Regions from separate parts of the Variovorax sp. PAMC26660 genome, predicted to be linked through region 3. Evidence: riboswitches for the same ligand, from Rfam matches in the RefSeq annotation. Region 3 holds a riboswitch; each other region holds the start of a gene.
The links. Region 3 has a riboswitch for glycine ahead of H7F35_RS15825 (D-amino acid dehydrogenase). Riboswitches for the same ligand answer to the same signal wherever they lie in the genome.
Positions count from the first base shown of each region.

Region 1: it holds a riboswitch for glycine, as region 3 does, so the genes downstream of both, gcvT (glycine cleavage system aminomethyltransferase GcvT) here and H7F35_RS15825 (D-amino acid dehydrogenase) in region 3, are expected to answer to the same signal.
Region 2: it holds a riboswitch for glycine, as region 3 does, so the genes downstream of both, H7F35_RS19545 (ABC transporter substrate-binding protein) here and H7F35_RS15825 (D-amino acid dehydrogenase) in region 3, are expected to answer to the same signal.

Region 1 is NZ_CP060295.1:5,224,223-5,231,102, forward strand. Features, by position in the region: gene gcvP (aminomethyl-transferring glycine dehydrogenase) at 1-1,637, opposite strand, end outside; gene gcvH (glycine cleavage system protein GcvH) at 1,687-2,058, opposite strand; gene gcvT (glycine cleavage system aminomethyltransferase GcvT) at 2,119-3,291, opposite strand; glycine riboswitch at 3,339-3,446, opposite strand; glycine riboswitch at 3,459-3,549, opposite strand; gene H7F35_RS24670 (hypothetical protein) at 3,584-4,150, opposite strand; gene H7F35_RS24675 (DUF4440 domain-containing protein) at 4,262-4,762, opposite strand; gene H7F35_RS24680 (MFS transporter) at 4,851-6,044, opposite strand; gene H7F35_RS24685 (AraC family transcriptional regulator) at 6,140-6,880, shown strand, end outside.
Region 2 is NZ_CP060295.1:4,141,042-4,147,921, forward strand. Features, by position in the region: gene H7F35_RS19535 (ATP-binding cassette domain-containing protein) at 66-713, opposite strand; gene H7F35_RS19540 (hypothetical protein) at 762-1,568, shown strand; glycine riboswitch at 1,718-1,842, shown strand; gene H7F35_RS19545 (ABC transporter substrate-binding protein) at 2,035-3,600, shown strand; gene H7F35_RS19550 (ABC transporter permease) at 3,625-4,566, shown strand; gene H7F35_RS19555 (ABC transporter permease) at 4,587-5,540, shown strand; gene H7F35_RS19560 (ABC transporter ATP-binding protein) at 5,544-6,880, shown strand, end outside.
Region 3 is NZ_CP060295.1:3,318,049-3,324,928, forward strand. Features, by position in the region: gene H7F35_RS15810 (PLP-dependent aminotransferase family protein) at 1-705, shown strand, start outside; gene H7F35_RS15815 (PhaM family polyhydroxyalkanoate granule multifunctional regulatory protein) at 805-1,545, shown strand; gene H7F35_RS15820 (FIST C-terminal domain-containing protein) at 1,591-2,871, shown strand; gene H7F35_RS15825 (D-amino acid dehydrogenase) at 2,892-4,193, opposite strand; glycine riboswitch at 4,285-4,391, opposite strand; glycine riboswitch at 4,395-4,495, opposite strand; gene rfbB (dTDP-glucose 4,6-dehydratase) at 4,612-5,682, shown strand; gene rfbD (dTDP-4-dehydrorhamnose reductase) at 5,679-6,569, shown strand; gene rfbA (glucose-1-phosphate thymidylyltransferase RfbA) at 6,591-6,880, shown strand, end outside.

The DNA.
Region 1 (6,880 bases), 1.9 Mb from region 3:
TCGGCCGGTGCGAAGGGGTGGATGTTCGCGAACTCGGGCCAGGTGATCGGGATCATCTCGCTGGTCGCATTGAGCTTCATCGTGCAGCTGCCCAGCGGGATCATGCTGCGGTCGAGCGCGAGGTCCTTGTCGGACAGGCTGCGGATGTAGCGCAGCATCGCGGTTTCGCTCTTGTGCGTGTTGAACACCGGATGCGTGAGGAAGGGGCTGGTGCGGCGCAGGTCTTCGGGGATCAGCGGCACGGCCTTGCCGGCAAGGTCGTCGAAGCGCGGCATCGGCGTGCCGGCGGGCACGAACAGGGCCCACAGCGTTTCGACGTCGGCGCGCGTGCTGGTCTCGTCCAGCGAGATGCCCAGGTGCTGCTGCAAACGTTGGCGCAGGTTGACGCCGGCGGCGTAGGCACGCTCGATGATCTTCGGCGTGTCGTCGTCGGTGCGGACGGTCAGCGAATCGAAGGCGGTGGTGTTGACCGGCTCGCGACCCATCTGCGCGAGGCCTTGCGCGAGGATGGCGGTGAGCGCCGCTACGCGCTGTGCGATGCGCGTCAGGCCATCGGGCCCGTGGTACACGGCGTACATGCTGGCGACGACGGCCGGCAGCACCTGCGCCGTGCAGATGTTGGATGTGGCCTTCTCGCGGCGGATGTGTTGCTCGCGCGTTTGCAACGCGAGGCGGTAGGCGGGCTGGCCGTGCGTGTCGACGCTCACACCGACGAGGCGACCCGGCAGCGAGCGCTTGAACGAGTCGCGGCAAGCCAGGTAGGCGGCGTGCGGGCCGCCGTTGCACAGCGGCATGCCGAAGCGCTGCGTGGTGCCGCAGACGATGTCGGCATCGAACTCGCCTGGCGCGACGAGCAAAGTGAGTGCCAGCAAGTCGGCCGCGACGATGAAGGCGGCGTCGCACTGGTGCGCGTGGCCCGCGAGCGGTCGCAGGTCGTGCACGTGGCCGGTGGTGGCGGGGTATTGCGCGAGCACGCCGAAGAACTCGCCGCTCACCATCAGGTGCGGCAGCGTTTCGGACACGGTGCTCACCTTGACCTCGATGCCCAGCGGCGCGGCGCGCGTCTTGATGACTTCGATGGTCTGCGGATGGCAGTCGCCCGAGACCAGGAACACGTTGCTTTTGCTCTTCACGCTGCGCTTGGCGAGCGTCATGGCCTCGGCGGCCGCCGTGGCTTCGTCGAGCATCGATGCGTTGGCGATGGCCATGCCCGTGAGGTCGCACACCATCGTCTGAAAGTTGAGCAGGGCTTCCATGCGGCCCTGCGAAATTTCGGCCTGGTAGGGCGTGTAGGCGGTGTACCAGGCGGGGTTTTCGAGCACGTTGCGCAGGATCACGCCCGGCGTGTGCGTGCCGTAGTAGCCCTGGCCGATGAAGCTCTTGAACACCTTGTTCTTCGACGCCATCGCCTTCAGTTCGGCCAGCGCATCGGCTTCGGTCACCGGTGCGGGCAGGCGCATGGGCCTGGTGCGGCGGATGGCCGCGGGCACGATGCCGTCGATGAGTTCCGCCCGCGTCGCCGAGCCGATCACCGGCAGCATGCGCGCCTCGTCCGCCGCATCGATGCCGATGTGGCGGGCGAGAAATTCTTCGGCGTTCTCTAGTTCTTGCAAAGAGGGAAGGGCGGGAATCGGCATGGCGGTGAAGGCTTGGGGAGAAGAAGGAAAGGCGGGGGAACGCGGTGGATCAGGATTCGGCGGCGAACTTGTCGTAGGTGGCCGAGTCGAGCAGCGCGTCGAGTTGCGCGGGTTCGCTCAGCTTGACCTTGAAGAACCAGCCGCTGGCCAGCGGGTCGCTGTTGGCAAGCGACGGATCGGCGCGCAGCGCTTCGTTCACTTCGGTGATCTCGCCCGACACGGGCATGAACACGTCGGCGGCGGCCTTGACCGATTCGACGACGCCGGCGACTTCGCCTTGCGCAAAGGTCTTGCCGACTTCAGGCAGGTCGACGAACACCACGTCGCCCAGCGCGTCCTGCGCGTGCAGGGTGATGCCGACGGTGGCGGCACCGCCCTCGGCCAACACCCATTCGTGGTCCTTGGTGTACTTGATGCTCATGGGAAAACTCCTCGTGGAAAAAATGAATCGGGGTGCAGAGCCTAGCCGGGTCTGCAGTGTTCAGCCGCGGTAGTAGCGGGTCGGCACGAAAGGCATGGTCGAGACTTCCATCGGCACGGGCTTGCCGCGCACGATGGCCTGCACGCGCGTGCCGGGTTCGGCAAAGGCGGTGGCCACATAGCCCATGGCGATGCAGCGGTCGGCCGTCGGGCCGAGCAGGCCGCTGGTGACGACGCCGATGTCCTGGCCCTCGAAGGACTGCAGCACCGTGCCGTCGCGCACCGGAATGCGCTCGAGGGCGACAAGGCCCACGCGCTTGCGCTTGAGCGTGTCGTGGTCGGTGTGGCCGGCGGCCCCTGCCGTGACTGCGGCGAGCTGCGCCAGGATCTTGGCCGCGCCCGGAAAGCCGCCTTCGCGCGCGCCGCCCGCGCGGCGCACCTTCTGCATCGCCCAGTTGAGCGAGGCCTCGACCGGCGTGGTCGTGGTGTCGATGTCGTTGCCGTACAGGCACAGGCCGGCTTCGAGCCGCAGCGAATTGCGCGCACCGAGGCCGACGGGCTTGACCTCGGACTGGGCCAGCAGCAGGCGGGCCAGAGCGTCGGCATCTTTGGCGGCCACCGAAATCTCGAAGCCGTCTTCGCCGGTGTAGCCGCTGCGGGTGATGAAGGCGGCAATGCCGCCGATCTGCACCGCGCCGCCGGTCATGAACACGAAGCGCTCGATGCCGGGCGACAGCCGCGCCAGCGTGGCGGCGGCCTGCGGGCCTTGCAGCGCGAGCAGCGCGTGGTCGGGCAGGGGCTGAACGTCGCAGCGCGCGCCGATCTGGCGCTGGATGTGGGCGATGTCGTCCACCTTGCAGGCGCCGTTCACGATCACGAAGATCGAGCCGTTGCCTTCGTTGAAGAACATCAGGTCGTCCAGGATGCCGCCTTCGTCGTTCAGCAGCAGGCCGTAGCGCTGCTTGCCGGCGGGCAGGTCGATCACGTCGACCGGCATCAGGGTCTCGAAGGCGGCGGCCGCGTCGGGCCCGACCAGGCGCAACTGGCCCATGTGCGAAATGTCGAACAGGCCGGCCGCGTCGCGCGTGTGCTTGTGCTCGGCCATCAGGCCGGCGGGGTATTGCACCGGCATCGAGTAGCCGGCGAAGGGGACCATGCGGGCGCCGAGTTCCACGTGCAGGTCGTAGAGCGGCGTCTTGAGAAGTTGGGCGTCGGAAGCGGAGGAAGCGGCCACGGGGCACTCCAAAGGGGCAGTCGAAATCCATGGCTGCAACGCCACGGGCTACCCCTGCTGTCCTCTTTACCTGAGAGATTCGCCCCACGATCGGGGTTTGCTCCTTCGGTGGGCCGGTGCAATGCATGCAACGGCCTCTCTCCAGCAAGGAAACGCCGGTTTGCACTGGCGCCTTGTCAGTCCTTTTGCCTGAGCGTTCGGGAATCCCCTGCGCCTTCGGCGGCCCCGTCGTGCGGGGCTCTCTCCTGACCCGGGCGAGTGTAGTGGATCGCGCGGACCGCAGCTTCAGGCTTCAGTGCACGACCTCGGCCGGCGGCAGCAACCGGTCGATGCGCTCGCGCAGCGATTCGGCGCGCTCGGGGCCGGCGGTTTTCTCGATTTCGCTGAGCATCAGCGCGGCGATGGTCAGCATGGCCTCGCGGTCGCGGGCTTCGCGCAGGGCGTCGCGCATCTGCAGCGCGAACTTCGGATCGCGCCGCACGAACATGCGCTCGCAGATGTCGAACAGGAACATGCGCGTGGTTGCCAGCGAACGCTTGCCGTCGAAGGTGTCGGTGGAGGTTGCGATGCGGATCGGCTCGGCGGCGGCCAGCGGGGCGGGCTGCGCAGCCGCAGCGGCCTGGGCTGTCGCTTGCGCGGCGGCAACGGCGGCGGCGGCTTGCGGGTCTTCCAGATAGCCCCGCTGCACCAGCGTGTGGATCGCCTGCTCGGCTTCGCCACGGTTCGTGAAGAGCGGGCTGAAGTCGGTCAGCGAGCGCCGACCGTCGGCCATCAGCAGCAGCGCGCGCTCACGCTGGCTGAGCGTGCGCTGGCCGCCCTGGAGTTCGTCGCGCGCCTTGTCGGTCTTGGTGGGAAACATGGCAGCCACAGCTTTCGGAGGTCGAGGGCTGCAGCATCGTGGCCGGCGGTGACATCTTCATGAACCTATTTCCCTTACAGGGGAAAAATCGTCGCCGGCTCTTGGCGCGGGTCAGGCGCCGATGCTTTCCTTGCGGATCAGCCACTGGTTGCCCACGCGCTGCAGCTCCAGCGTCTTGCGGTCGGTGTGGTTCAGCTTGTCGGCGCGGTAGACCTGCTTGAAGCGGGCGCTGGCGGTCTGGCCGTTGACGCTGATCACCAGGTCGTCGATGGTCACGCTGATCTTCGACTTGCCCGTGATGCGGGCGCGGCGATCGGCTTCCCAGCGCTTGCGGTCCTGGTTGCGGGCTGGCGTGAAGTCGGGCGCGTAGGCTGCAAGGTAGCGGTCCACGTCGCGGGCGGACCAGGCTGCGGCCCAGGCGCGCACGGCGGTTTCCACTTCGGCGATGCCGGCAGTGGGCGCCGCCGCAGGTGCCGCGGCGGGTGCCGGTGCCGGCGTCGCTGCCGCAGGCGTTGCCGGGGCGGCTGGCGTCGTGGGCGCTGCCGGCGTGGCAGCAAAGGCTGCCGTGGACAGCAGGCCCCCGGCAAGAAGACAGGTGACGAATCGATTCATGGCGCGGTTTCCCTCTTTGTCAGTTATCAGCGTCGAACGCGACGCCGATTCTGGCAGTGAATCCGCTGTGGGCCGAACCGGCGCCCGTTCAGGCGGTCGCGGCCCCTTCGAGGTCGACCGGCGCGATCACCGGTGCCCGGTTGCGCAGCCGCAAGGCCAGCACGGTCGCGACGCACAGCACGCAGAGCACCGCGGTCAGCGTGACACCCAGGCCGCGCGCATCCGACAGCATGCCGAACAGCGGCGACACCAGCCCGCCCACCGACAGCGCCAGCCCGAGCGTGATGCCGCTGGCCGTGGCCGGGTTGCGCGGCAGGTAGTCCTGCGCCAGCGTGACCTGAGCCGCGAACGGCAGGAACATCGCCAGGCCGAGCAGCGCGGTACAGGCCAGCGCCCAGCCGGCCGTCGGCGCGAGCACAAGGCATGCAAGGGCCGGCAATGCCAGCAGGTAGCCGCTGCGGATCGTGCCCATGCGGCCGAGGCGGTCGCCGAGCCAGCCGCCGAGCAGCACGCCCACCGCACCCGAGGCGGTGAAGCAGGTGAGTGCCGCAGCGCCCTGGAAGGTGGTGCCATGCAGGTCACGCGTGATGCGCAGCGAGAGCATCGACAGCACCGTCACATAGGGAATCGACCAGCCCACGATGGTTGCCACCAGCAGGCTGAAGGCGCGCCAGTCGTTATGGGGCTTCAACAGCTCGCTGCCGGCCTGCTTCCTGGCTAACGCTGCCGCTGCGGCGCCCGCGCCGCGCCGCGCATTGGCCACCACCCACACCACGCCCATCGCCACCGCCGGCACGCCCAGCAGGTAGCTGCGCGACAGGCCACCGCCGCCGACCACCGTGGCCGCCAGCACCGGCGCGAACGAGGCGCCGATGGTGCCGCCCACCGAGAACACGCTCATCGCCTTTTGCGACGCGCCGCCGGCCGCGCGCGCCGCCACCGTCGCGGGCGGGTGGTACGCCGCAATGCCCAGCCCGCACAGCGCAATGGCGATCCAGGTCAGCAGGTAGCTCTGGCTGATGCCCGCCAGCACCACGCCCAGCGCCGCCACCAGAAAGCCCACCGGCACCAGCCAGCTGCGCGGATGGCGGTCGGCGTACAGGCCGAACAGCGGCTGCACCACGCTCGACAGCCCGGTGGCCGCCAGCATCAGCCCGCTCACGGCCGTGTAGCTGTAGCCGCGTTCCAGCACCATGAAAGGCAGCAGGGCGGGCACGAGGCCCTGATAGAGGTCATTGACGGCATGGGTGCCGGTGAGCAGCCCGAGTCGGCGCTTGTTCATTCGATCGCTTCCTTGATTGATTTCCTGAGAGGAAAGGCATCGTAGGAAGGCGTGCGAAGATGTTCTCGCTACGAATCAACAAGCATCGTCGAGAAATGGACAAACTGAATCTGCGCCCCGAACAAGGCGAGTCGACCCCGCGGGCCGTCGCGGTGCTGGCGACCGACCCCGATGGCGACGCCTTCATTCCGCCGCACACGCACCGGCGCGGCCAGCTCATCCATGCGATCTCGGGTGTGATGATCGTCGGCGCCGTGGCCGGCAGTTGGGTGGTGCCGCCCGGTCGTGGCGTCTGGGTGCCGCCGGGCATGGAGCACCAGATCCGCATGGCGGGCGAGGTGAAGATGCGCACCGTCTTCGTCGAGCCCGGCACGCGCGCCGACATCGGGCGCGAGTGCCGCGTGATCCGCGTGGGCGCATTGCTCAGGCAACTGATCGTCACGGCCGTGTCGCTGCCGCTGGACTACGCGCCGGGCAGCCGCGACGAGCGCGTGATGGAGCTGATCCTCGATGAGATCGAGGCCGCGCCCGCGCTGTCGCTGCACGTGCCGATGCCGCGCCACGCCCGGCTGGCGGTGCTGTGCGAGGAACTGGTGCGCGACCCGTCGCTGCCCGCGACGCTCGACGACTGGGCGCTGCGGCTGCACATGAACACGCGCACGCTGGCGCGCCTGTTCCAGCGCGAGACCGGCATGAACTTCGGCGCGTGGTGCCGGCAGGCGCGGCTGTTGTTGAGCCTGCCGCAACTGGCGGCGGGTGCGTCGATCCTGGAGGTGGCGTTGGCGCATGGCTACGAGAGCCCGAGCGCCTTCACCGCGATGTTCCGGCGCACGCTG
Region 2 (6,880 bases), 820 kb from region 3:
CGATTGTCGCCGGGCGCGCCGGTGAGATGCCATTTCACGGCCGGATCACCCCGCGGCGGCCTGTGTCAATGCAGCGGCAAGTCGATGCAAGCCGCGAGCGGGACCGTGTCGACGCGCGCGGCGCTGGCGACCAGCACAGCCTGCGAGGCTTGCCCCGAAAAGCCGGCGAGCGTGGCCCACAGGCAGCGGATCGACGCGGCATCGAGCCCGGCCGTGGGCTCGTCCAGCAGGAGCAGCGGGCGTCCCGACGCCAGCCCGGCCGCCATCCAGACCTTGCGCTTCGAACCCGTCGAAAGCATGTACATCTTCTTGTCGAGGTGCGGGCTCAGGGCGAAGCCTTCGACCAGGGCCTGCCACTTTTCTTCGCTGAAATGCGGGTTGCCCTTGTTCAGGGTGGCCGCGCATTCGCGGGGAGTGACTTCGTTGAACCGGTCCGTCGTGGGATCGACGAAGAACACGTTCTGGCGATAGGCCTCGGGTGCGCTGTCCAGTCGCGCGCCGGCCGCGGTCAACCGGCCGGTGGCGGGCAGCAGGCCGGCGATCACCTGGAGCAGCGCGGACTTGCCGGTGCCGGTGTCGCCGTACAGCAGCGTGACACCCGGGCCGATGGAGGCGTTCCAGTCGGCGGCGAGTGCGGGTTGACCCGGATATGCGAAGCCGAGGTCCTGGATCTGGAGAAGGGGGCGGGGGAGGGGAGAGTCGGTCGTGTTCACGCGGCGGTTTTAACTCATAGGGCGATGACGGCTGGCTACCATTCGCGCATGAAAAAACTCCTCACCGTCGGCGCCGGCAGCTTGCTCCTCGCCCTGGGGCTCGCGGGCCCCGCCATGGCCGCGCCTTCGGCGCAGGTCTTCGTTGCGGTCAAGGCGCCGGAGTCCGTCGATGCCGAGTGGCGTGCCCACCTGTGCGCCTTGCTGCCCCAGCCCTGCGACGCCCAGGCGCTGACGCTGCACCGGCCGCGCGGTGGCGCGCCCGGCGACTACGTGGTCATTTCAGAGAAGCCGCTGGCCATGGCGCGCCTGAAGCGCAATGCCGCCACCGCCGCCTGGCAGCTCGATCGCCTGCACGACTTCTCGAACTACGTGGCCTCGCTGCAGCAGGACCGCAAGAGCGACGACCCCGAGGTGTATCTCAGCCTCGCGCCGGCGCTCTATCCACTGGCCGAAGGCCGCTGGGCCGCGGCCGTGACGCAGCGCCAGTCCGAAAGCTACTCGGGTGGTGGCGCGTCTTTCGTCACGGCCGACTTCGTGCCGCTGGACACGCCGCCGGGTCAGCCGGCCAAGGCCGCGCACGAAGGTGTTCCTTACTGGTGTTCGCGATCGATCCGCGCCTGCTTCAGCGAGAAGGACTACAAGACCTCGCAGCACTGCCACGACGAAAGCCGCGGCAGCCTGCGCATTGCCTACGACGAGCCCGCCAAGGCAGGCGAGCCCTATGCGTGGCGCTACACATGGCTGCAAAGCGACTGGCCCGCGAACACCGGTCCCAGCGCCAACAAGCGCACCACCGTCAGCTTCACCGACGACTCGACCGAAGGGCTCGACTTCTGCGGCGGCGGCATGCAGTAGTTTTTTCGGCGTGCCATCAGGCCTGAGCGGCCCGAGTGGCACACAAACTGCTTAGAGAAATCGATCCAGGAGAAATGCCGGCTCGATGCTTCGAGTTAGTGCATTACCGAAGGCGATAGCCCAGAACGCTCAGGTCCCAAGACTGGATTTTTTCTAACGCTGGAGAGCGTTGCCCGGCGCCGTTCAAGGTGCCGAGGGCAGCCGCCGAAGGGGCAAGCCATGTGCGATGTGCGCGCATGGTGAATCTCTCAGGCCAAAGGACAGCAGGGGCACGCCGCGCCAACGCGCGGGGTGTCCTTGTTCGCTTCCGGAGCCTGTGTCCATGACTTTCATCCGAGCGCCTCGCGCATCCCTGCCATCGGCTTTGCCGCGGCGGCGGCCCGCGCGTGGCCGAAGCCTTTTCACGTTCACACCTTCCCCATTCCTTCCACCGGAGAACTGAAGCATGCTGTCGAAAAAAAACCTGATGACAACCCTCCTCGCGGGCGCGCTGTTTGCCGCCGCTTCGGCGAGCAGCTTCGCGCAGGATGCGGGCAAGGTGCTGCGCCTCGTGCCGCAGTCCGACCTGAAGATCCTCGACCCGATCTGGACCACCGCCTTCGTCACGCGCAACCACGGCTACATGGTCTACGACACGCTCTTCGGCGTGGACGAGCGGGGCAAGGTGCTGCCGCAGATGGTCGACAAGTACACGACCAGCGCCGACGGCAAGACCTGGAACTTCACGCTGCGCAAGGGCCTGGCCTTCCATGACGGCAAGCCTGTCACCTCCGACGACGTGCTCGCCTCGCTCAAGCGATGGGGCCAGCGCGACGGCCTGGGCCAGAAGATGTTCGCCGCCATGGACAAGACCGAGGCGGTCGATGCCAACAGCTTCAGGTTCGTCTTCAAGGAGCCCTTCGGCATGGTGCTCGACGCGCTGAGCAAGCCTTCGTCGAACCCGCCCTTCATCATGCCGGCGCGCGTGGCCGCCACCCCGGCCGACAAGCAGATAGACGACGCCACCGGCTCCGGCCCCTACATCTTCAAGAAGGACGAATACCGCCCCGGCGAAAAGATCGTCTACCTGAAGAACACCAAGTACGTGCCGCGCGCCGAGGCGCCCTCCGGCACGGCCGGCGGCAAGAACGTGTACGTCGACCGCATGGAATGGATCGTCCTGAAGGACGCGCAGACGCAGGCCAATGCGCTGGCCAACGGCGAGGTCGACATGATCGAGTGGGTGCCGTCGGAGCAGTACACCGCACTCAAGAACAACCCCGCCATCACGCTCGACAGCCCCGTGTCGAAGGGCTCGTTCGCGCTGCACCTGAACCACCTGATCCCGCCCTTCGACAACCCCAAGATCGCGCAGGCCGCCTTCATGGCCATCAACCAAGAGGCGCTGATGCGCGCCCAGCTCGTGCACAAGGAGCTGTACAACAGTTGCGCTTCCATCTACCCCTGCGGCTCGGCCTTCGCGTCCGACAAGACCGGCTACTTCACCGGCAAGCCGCAGTTCGAGAAAGCCAAGGCGCTGCTCAAGGAAGCAGGCTATGACGGCAAGCCCGTGGTGCTGATGTACCCGGCCGACTTCGCGGTGCTCAACAAGTTTCCGCCGGTGATGGCGCAACTGCTCAAGCAGGCCGGCTTCAACGTCGACATGCAGTCGATGGACTGGCCCACGCTGGTCACGCGCCGCGCCAAGAAGGACCCGGTCGACAAGGGCGGCTGGAACCTCTTCATCACCGGCTGGGGCATTGCCGACAACATGAACCCGATGTTCTTCGCGCCGCTCACGGGCAATGGCGAAAAGGGCTGGTTCGGCTGGGCCACCGACGACAAGCTGGAGCAGCTCAAGTCCGACTTCCTTGCCAGCACTGACGAACCCAAGCGCAAGGAGTTGGCCACCGCCATCCAGCAGCGCGTGTACGACACCGGCATCTACGCGCCCATCGGCGAATACAAGCCGCTCACGGCCTACCGCAAGGGCGTGGTGAGCGGCGTGGTGCGCTCGCCGGTGGCCGTGTTCTGGAACCTGAAGAAGAACTGACGCGGCCGGACCCGGGAGTCACCCATGCTGCTCTTTCTTGCACGCCGCATTCTCTCGACCGTGCCGGTGCTCGTCATCGTCGCGCTCATCGTGTTCCTGATGCTGCGGCTCGCGCCCGGCGACCCGGCCGCCGCCATCGTGGGCGACAGCGGCACCAGCGAGAACATCGCCCGCGTGCGCGAGCAACTGGGGCTCAACCAGTCGCTGCCCGTGCAGTTCTTCCACTGGAGTGCGCAACTGCTGCAGGGCAACCTGGGCGAGTCGTACTTCATGAAGAAGACGGTGGTGGAACTGATCGGCCAGCGCATCGAGGCCACGGTGTCCCTCGCCGCCGTGACGCTGGTGGCCACCATCCTCATCGCGGTGCCGCTCGGTGTGATCGCAGCGTGGCGCCACGGCGGCTGGCTCGACCGCATGCTGATGGGCTTCTCGGTCATGGGCTTTTCAATACCTGCGTTCGTGATCGGCTACGTGCTCATCTGGATCTTCGCGCTGCACCTGCAGTGGCTGCCGGTGCAGGGCTATCAGCGACTGAGCCAGGGGCCCTGGCTGTGGATCAAGCACCTGATCCTGCCGTCGATCACGCTGTCGATCATCTACGTGGCGCTGATCGCGCGTGTCACGCGCGCGGCCGTGGCCGAGGCGATGACCGAGGACTACATCCGCACTGCGCGTGCCAAGGGCATCTCCGAGACGCGGCTGCTGATGCGCCACGCGCTCGCCAACGCGGCCATTCCCATCGTCACGGTCATCGGCATCGGTATTGCGCTGCTGATCGGCGGCGTGGTGGTCACCGAGACGGTGTTCGCCATTCCGGGGCTCGGGCAGCTCACGGTCGACGCGGTGCTGTCGCGCGACTTCCCGTTGATCCAGGGCATCACGCTGTTCTTTTCCGTCATCTATGTGCTCATCAATCTGCTGATCGATGTGAGCTACCTGGTGTTCGACCCCCGCATCCGGTACTGAACGAAGTGAACGGAAACACCATGACCGATTCGACCCTTCCCCTTCCCCTTGCCACAGTGCCAGACATCGCCATCGAAGCGCTGGCACCGCCGCAACGGCGCTCGCTGCTCAAGCGCATCCTGGCCGACTGGTCGGTGCGCGCGGGCGGCAGCGTGTTGCTGCTGCTCGTGCTGATGTCGCTGGCCGCGCCGTGGCTCGGCACCATCGACCCGACCGCCATCGACCCCGGCAGCGGCAACCTCATGCCCGGCACGCGCGGCGAGTTCAACAGCCTGGCCGGCGACACCTTCGAGCACCTGTTCGTGATGGGCACCGACAGCCTCGGGCGCGACATCTGGAGCCGCACGCTGTACGGTGCGCGCGTGTCGCTCACGGTAGGCATTGCCGTGGCCGCGCTCGCCATGGTGTTCGGCATGCTCGTGGGCCTGCTGGGCGGTTACTTTCGCCGCATCGACGGCGTGATCATGCGGCTGATGGACGGCGTCATGGCCATCCCCGGCATCCTGTTCGCGATCAGCCTCGTGGCGCTGTTCGGCGGCACGCTGCTCACCGTGGTGGTGGCCATCGCGGTGCCCGAGATTCCGCGCGTGGCGCGGCTGGTGCGCTCGGTGGTGCTCACGGTGCGCGAAGAGCCGTATGTCGAGGCGGCGATTGCGCTCGACACGCCGACCTGGAAGATCCTCGTGCGGCACATCCTGCCGAATGCGATTGCGCCGCTGATCATTCAGGCGACTTATGTGTGCGCCTCGGCGATCTTGGTGGAAGCCATCCTGTCCTTCCTCGGCGTAGGCCTGCCGGCGGACATGGCGACCTGGGGAAACATCATGGCGGAGGGCCGCGCGCAGTTCAACCAGTACCCGCACAACGTCCTGTTTCCGGGCATCTTCCTGGCGCTCACGGTGCTGGCGGTGAACATCCTGGGCGACGGGCTGCGCGACACGCTCGATCCCAAGTTCAACAAGCGCGGAGGCTGAGCCATGGCACAAGCCCCCGTACTTTCCGTTCGCGACCTTGCCATCGCATTGCCGCGCGGCGGCGACCGGCCGCATGCGGTCGACAAGGTTTCCTTCGATGTGCCGCCGGGCAAGATCGTCTGCCTGCTCGGCGAATCGGGCTCGGGCAAGTCGGTCATTGCCAATGCGGTGATGGGCCTGCTGCCCGCAGGGCTCGTGCCGGTGCGCGGCACTATCGAACTGCAGGGCGAGAACCTGCTCGCCGCGCCGACATCGCGCCTGCGCCAGTTGCGCGGCCCGTCGATGGCCATGGTGTTCCAGGAGCCGATGACCGCGCTCAACCCCGTCATGACCTGCGGCGCGCAGATCGACGAGATGCTGGCGCAGCACGTGCGCATGGGCAAGGCCGACCGGCGGCAGAAGATCCTCGCGATCATGGCGCGCGTGCGGCTGCCGGAGCCCGAGCGCATCTTCGCGTCATACCCGCACCAGCTCTCGGGCGGGCAACGCCAGCGCATCGTGATCGCGATGGCGCTGATCCTCAAGCCCGCGCTGCTGATCTGCGACGAGCCGACCACCGCGCTCGACGTGACGACGCAGGCGGAGATCCTCAAGCTCATCCTCGAGCTGCAGACCGAGAACGGCACGGCCGTGCTCTTCATCACGCACGACTTCGGCGTGGTGGCCGAGATTGCCGACGAGGTGGTGGTGCTGCAGCTCGGCGCCATGATCGAGAAGGGCGACAAGATGGCGGTGCTCACGGCGCCGCGCGAGCCCTACACGAAGATGCTGCTCGATGCGGTGCCCGAACTGTCCGCGCACAAGCGCCCTCCGGTGGCGGACGCCTACCCGCTGCTCAACGCTGTGAACATCTGCAAGACCTACGTCACGGGCAGTTGGCCCGGCAAGCGGCGCACGGTGAAGGCGGCGCGCGATGTGTCGCTCGCGGTGCGGCCGGGCGAAACCGTGGGCATCGTGGGTGAGTCGGGTTCGGGCAAGTCGACGGTGGCGCGCTGCATCGCGCGGCTGATCGACCCGACCTCGGGCGACATCTTTGCCGATGGCCGGTCGGTGGCGCACGCCAAGGGGCGCGCGCTGTCGCCGTTTCGGCGCACGGTGCAGGTGATCTTCCAGGACCCGTACCGCTCGCTCAATCCAAGGCAGACCGTGGGCGCGTCCATCGTCGAAGGGCCGGTCAACTTCGGCATGCCGCACGACAAAGCCTGGGCGCGCGCCGAAGAGCTGATGCGGCTGGTGCGGCTGTCGTCCGATGCGCTGCACCGCTACCCGAGCGAGTTCTCGGGCGGGCAGCGCCAGCGCATCTCGATCGCGCGCGCACTGGCCTGCGACCCGCAGGTGCT
Region 3 (6,880 bases):
GGGCCCGACCTGGAGGTGATGGCGCAGTACTGCAAGCTGCACAGCCCCAAGCTGTTCGTGAGCGTGAGCGTGCTGCACAACCCGACCGGCTACAGCCTGACGCCGGGCAGCGCGCACCGCGTGCTGAAGCTGGCCAACGAATACGACTTTCACATCGTCGAGGACGACACCTACAGCCACCTCGCGCCCGAGCACGCCACGCGGCTGAGCGCGCTCGACGGGCTGCAGCGCACCATCTACGTCAGCGGCTTTGCGAAGATCCTGGCGCCCAACTGGCGGATCGGTTTTCTGGCGGCGCCGCCCGCGCTGAAGGAGCGGATGCTGGAAACCAAGCTGCTGGCCACGCTGACCTCGCCCACGCTGTTCGAGCGGGCGCTGTCGTGGTGCATCGACCAGGGGCAATTGCGCAGGCATTCGGAGCGGGTGCGCATCCGACTCGACGGCGCGCGGGCGCGCACGGTGAAGCTGGCGATGTCGCACGGCTGCACCTTCGCGTCGGAGCCGGCCGGGCTGTTCGGCTGGGTCGATACGGGTGTCGATACGGACGCGATGACTCAGCGCATGCTCGACGAGGGCTACCTGCTGGCGCCGGGCTCGCTGTTCCATGCGCGGCGCCCGCCCAGCACCATGATGCGGATCAACTTCGCGACATCGCAGGACGCCACTTTCTGGAAAGTTTTCAGCAAGGTCCGCAGCGAGCTTTGAGGGGTAGCGGGCGGGTAAAGGCCCATTTCAGGCCGGGCCAAAGGCCGAAGGCTTGGAGTAAGCTGGCAACACAAGAAAACCCACCCGGAGACCTCCTGCATGAGCAACGCCAGCCCACCCTTTGCCTTCAGTCAATTCGTCCCCGGATTCGACTTCTTGAAGAACCTCGCCGGGGGCGCCGCTGCGGGTGCCGGCGCCGGCGCGGTGCCCGGGATTCCAAGCCTCGCGAGCTGGGTTGCGCCCACGCTGAGCGTGGAAGAGGTCGACAAGCGCATCCAGGAACTCAAGACCGTCCAGTACTGGCTCGAACAGAACGGCCATGCGCTCAAGGCCACGATCCAGGCGCTCGAAGTGCAGAAGATGACGCTGTCGACGCTGCGCGGCATGAACGTGCGGATGGAAGACATCGCCAGCGCGTTCACCAAGCAGGCGGCTGCAATGGCGCCGGCACCTGCGGCTGCTGCGGCAACACCTGAGCCTGAACCGGCCGAAGTCGAGGACGACGCCGAGCCTGAAGAAGCACCGTCGCCGAAGAAGCCGCGCAGCAAGCCGGCCTCGGCCAAGGCTGGCGCCGCCGCCGATGGCGTGGTCGATCCGATGCAGTGGTGGGGCTCGCTCACCGAACAGTTCCAGCAGATCGCCAGCTCGGCGCTGCAAGATGCGGCCCAGCTCAAGGTGCCAGCCATGGCCCAGCCGCTGGCCGATGTGGTCGGCAAGGTGATGGGCAAGCCGGCAGCGGCCGCCCGCAAGCCTGCCGCTGCCGCGAAGAAGACGGCGGCACCCGCCGCCAAAAAAAAGACGTCGACCGCCGCGCGCAAGCGAACCGCCAGCCGGCGCTGACGTCATACACATACTTTTTTTGAAGAGAACGGGTCGGCACGCATCATGAAGTTGTTTCCCTCTGGTCATGCCACCCATCCGCAATGGCGCATGGCGGCCGGCCTTGTGCTGGCCCAGTTGCGCGCACAGATGGCATTGCCTGACTACGCGTCCTCGCCGACGCTCGGGCTGCTCTACATCACCGACCACTATGCGAGCGAGGCGCAGGAAATCCTCGACCACCTGAGCGCCGAGCTGCCCGAAGTGACCGACTGGTCGGGCACGGTCGGCATCGGCGTGTCGGCCAACAACGCCGAGTACTTCGACGAGCCCGGCATGAGCCTGATGCTCTGCGCCTTGCCGAGCGACCAGTACCGCGTGTTCTCGGGCGTGGCGCCGCTGGGCAACTCAGAAATGAGCGGCTTCGAGGCGCACACCGCGCTCGTGCATGCCGACCCGGCCACGCCTGACCTGTCGGAACTGATCGCCGAGATGGCGGGCCGCACCGACACCGGCTACCTGTTCGGCGGACTCTCGTCGGGCCGAGGCAGCGCGCTGCAGTTCGCGGTCGGCGGCAACGGCAATATCCGCGGCCATGGCGCGGCGGGTGGTGTTTTTTCGGGCGGCCTCTCGGGCGTGGTGTTCGGCGAGGACGTGCGGCTGGTGTCGCGCGTCACGCAGGGCTGCCAGCCGCTGCGCTCAGGCGCCGTGCGCGAGCGCGAGATCACCGAGGCCGACGGCAACCTGCTGCTCAAGCTCGATGGCGAGCCTGCGCTCGACGTGCTGCTGGCCGATCTGCAGGTGTCACTCGACCGTCCACAGGAAGCCATCGACGCGGTGCGCAGCACGCTGGTCGGCCTGGCCGACGCGGGCAGCGACGGCATCCGCCGTACGGGCGACCTGGGCGCCGACGTGCTGGTGCGCCACATCATCGGCCTTGACCCGACGCGGCGCGGCATCGCGATTGCCGACAACGCCGAAGCGGGTATGCGCCTGACCTTCTGCCGCCGCAATGCGCAGGCCGCGCGCGCCGACCTGATGCGCATCTGCGCGGAAATCCGCGAGGAGCTGGAACCGGAAGAGCAGACGCTGGCCACCGCACGCGCCGTCGCGGCGGGCGAGGCGGAGGCCGCACCGCATCCGGCGCGGCGCATTGCGGGGGCGGTGTACGTGAGCTGCTCCGGGCGCGGCGGCCCGCATTTCGGCGCGCCGGGTGCCGAACTGCAGATCGTGCGCCACGCGCTGGGCGACGTGCCGTTGGTCGGCTTCTTCGCTGCAGGCGAGATCGCCCGGCACCATCTGTATGGGTACACGGGCGTGCTGACGGTGTTCACCAGCAACGACTGAGCGAGCGAAGAACGACGCGCTCAGGCTGGCTGCAGTGCGCGCGGCGCGGGCGCCGGCATGCCCGTGAACGCGAAATCGACTTCCGGCGCGAGCCCGCTCACGATCCGCGCGATCGACTTGCCCGAGCCGCAGGCATGCGTCCAGCCGAGCGTGCCGTGGCCGGTGTTCAGGTACAGGTTCGGCAGCTTGGTCTTGCCGATCAGCGGCACGTTGCTCGGTGTGGCGGGGCGCAGGCCGGTCCAGAACTGCGCCTGCGTGGTGTCGCCGGCGCCGGGGAAGAGCTCTTCGACGCGCCGCACGATGGCTTCGCAGCGCACGCGGTTCAGGTCGCGGTCGTAGCCGTTGAGTTCGGCCGTGCCGGCGATGCGCAGGCGGTCGCCCGATTCGGAGGTGTAGCGCGAGAACACGAGCTTGAATTCGTCATCTGTCAGCGAGACCTGGTGGGCCTTCGAGGCATCCTTCACCGGCAGCGTCACCGAGTAGCCCTTGGCCGGGTAGATCGGCAGGCGGATGCCGAGAGGCGCGGCATACAGGGGACTCAGCGAACCCATCGCGAGCACGAAGGCGTCGCCGCGGATGCGCTGGAAACGGCCTTCGGCGTCGGTGGCTTCGACGTGGTCGATGCTGCCGCCGGCTTCACGCAGGGCGGTCACCGTGTGGCTCATCAGGAACTTGACGCCGGCCGCAGCGGCCAGGCCCACGAGTTCGCGCGCGAAGCGGTTGGCATCGCCCGATTCGTCCTCGGCCGTGTAGGTGGCGCCTGCCAGTTGCGGGCGGATGTGGGCGAGGGCGGGCTCGAGCTTCACGGCTTCGTCGGCGGAGATCACGAGGCGCTCGCAGCCCAGGGCGCGCATCTGCTCGGCGGGCTTGAGGGCGCCGTCGAATTCCTTCTGCGTCGTATAGAAATGCAGGATGCCCTGGGTGCGCTGGTCGTAGTTCAGGCCGGTGTCGTGGCGTAACTGCTGCAACGTGTCGCGGCTGTAGGTGCCCAGACGGACGATCTGCTCGATGTTGTGCCGGGTGCGCGCTGGCGTGCATTCGCGCAGGAACTGCAGGCCCCAGAGCCACTGGCGCATGTCGGCGCGGATGCGAAACAGCAGCGGGGCGTCTTCCTTGCCCAGCCATTGCAGCACCTTGAGCGGGGCACTCGGGTTGGCCCAGGGTTCGGCATGGCTGACCGAGATCTGCCCGCCGTTGGCGAAGCTGGTTTCGGCGGCGGGCGTGGCCTGCCGGTCGATGACGGTCACTTCGTGGCCGAGTTGCTGGAGGTAGTAAGCCGAAGTCACGCCGAGCAGGCCGGCGCCAAGAACGATCACGCGCATTTCAAGTACCTTTGAGGTTGTAGCGCTTGAATGGCGGGCGTGGTGTGCTATTTAATCAATAGCAAGCAACCGGACGACCGCCGTCCAAGTTGCCGCTCCCCCTGTCCTCGGTACCTGAGAGATTCACCCTGCTGCACCCGCAGCGGGTTTGCTCCTTCGGTGCACCACGTGGCGTGGTGGCTCTCCAGACGGCATTTCAGTTGGTGCAGTACAGATCCCTTGTTCGGACCGACCTGAGCGTTTATGGGAGTTTGCGCCTTCGGTAGGGCCACCGGGGTGGCCCGCTCTCCTGCAGTGGGGCGATTGTAGGCGGGGCTTGCGCCAGCGCCAAACCTGCGGCTTGGGCCCCTCTGGCCGATGGGATAATCGCCTGTTGGTTTGTCGAAGGGCAAATCGTTTCACAACAACAGGGGACCCCATGATCCTGGTTACCGGCGGCGCTGGCTTCATCGGCGCCAATTTCGTACTCGACTGGATCGCGAACAGCGACGAGCCGGTCGTGAACCTCGACAAACTGACCTACGCGGGCAATCTGGAAACGCTCGCGTCGCTCAAGGGCAACCCGAATCACATCTTCGCGCAGGGCGACATCGGCGACAGCGCGCTGCTCGACCGCCTGCTGGCCGAGCACAAGCCGCGCGCCGTGGTGAATTTCGCCGCCGAATCGCACGTCGACCGCTCGATCCACGGCCCGGAAGACTTCGTCCAGACCAACGTGCTGGGCACCTTCCGCCTGCTCGAATCCGTGCGCGGTTTCTGGAGTGCGCTGCCGGCCGACCAGAAGGCGGCCTTCCGCTTCCTGCACGTCTCCACCGACGAGGTCTACGGCTCGCTCTCCAAGACCGACCCGGCCTTCACCGAGGAACACAAGTACGAGCCCAACAGCCCGTACTCGGCCAGCAAGGCCGCCAGCGACCACCTCGTGCGCGCCTGGCACCACACCTACGGCCTGCCGGTGCTGACCACCAACTGCTCGAACAACTACGGGCCGTTCCACTTTCCCGAGAAGCTGATCCCGCTGATGATCGTCAACGCGCTGGCCGGCAAGCCGCTGCCCGTGTACGGCGACGGCATGCAGGTGCGCGACTGGCTCTACGTGAAGGATCACTGCAGCGCCATCCGTCGGGTGCTCGAAGCTGGCAAGCTGGGTGAAACCTACAACGTCGGCGGCTGGAACGAGAAGCCGAACATCGAGATCGTCAATACCGTGTGTGCGCTGCTCGACGAACTGCGCCCCAAGGCGGATGGCAAGCCGTACAAGGAGCAGATCACCTACGTCACCGACCGCCCGGGGCACGACCGCCGCTACGCCATCGATGCGCGCAAGATCGAGCGCGAACTCGGCTGGAAGCCCGCAGACACCTTCGACACCGGCATTCGCAAGACCGTCGAGTGGTATCTCGCGAACGGCGAATGGGTGCGCAATGTGCAAAGCGGCGCGTACCGTGAATGGGTGGAGAAGCAATACGACGCGAAGGCTGCTGCATGAAGTTGTTGTTGCTGGGCAAGGGTGGGCAGGTCGGTTGGGAGCTGCAGCGCAGCCTGGCGCCATTGGGTGAATTGGTCGCGCTTGATTTCGACAGCACAGATTTCAATGCCGACTTCAGCTGTCCCGAGCAACTGGCCGAGACGGTGCTCAAGGTGCGTCCTGACGTGGTCGTCAATGCAGCAGCGCATACCGCTGTCGACAAGGCCGAGAGCGAGCCCGACTTTGCGCGCAAGCTGAATGCCACGTCACCGGGCGTGGTGGCCGAGGCCGCACAGCAGATCGGTGCGCTGATGGTTCACTACTCCACCGACTACGTTTTCGATGGCAGCGGCAGCAAGCCCTGGAAGGAAGACGATGCGACCGGTCCGCTCAGCGTGTATGGACAGACCAAGCTCGAAGGCGAGCAATTGGTGGCTGCGCACTGCGCCAGGCATCTGATCTTTCGCACCAGTTGGGTTTACGCCGCGCGCGGCGGCAACTTTGCCAAGACCATGCTGCGGCTCGCCAAGGAACGTGACCGGTTGACCGTCATCGACGACCAGTTCGGCGCGCCCACCGGGGCAGAGCTGCTGGCCGACGTGACGGCGCACGCCATTCGCTCCACGCTGCAGGACCCGGCCAAGGCAGGCCTCTATCACGCGATCGCGGGTGGCGAGACATCGTGGTACGGCTATGCGAGATTCGTGCTTGAGATGGCGCAGCAGGCCGGTGTCGAACTCAAGGCCGGGCCGCAGGCCGTCGAAGCCGTACCCACCAGCGCGTTTCCGACGCCCGCTACGCGGCCGCACAACTCGCGCCTCGACACCACCAAGCTGCAGACCACCTTCGGGCTGCGCCTGCCGCCTTGGCAGGAAGGCGTTGCGCGCATGCTGCGCGAGACGCTCTGAGATTCACACGAGAAGAAACGCATGACCACAACTCAACGCAAAGGCATCATCCTGGCCGGTGGCTCGGGCACTCGCCTGCACCCCGCGACATTGGCGCTCAGCAAGCAGCTGCTGCCGGTGTACGACAAGCCGATGATCTACTACCCGCTCAGTACGTTGATGCTGGGCGGCATGCGCGACATTCTGATCATCAGCACGCCGCAGGACACGCCGCGGTTTCAGCAGTTGCTGGGGGACGGAAGCCAGTGGGGCATCAACCTGCAGTACGCGGTGCAGCCGAGTCCGGACGGGCTGGCGCAAGCGTTCATCAT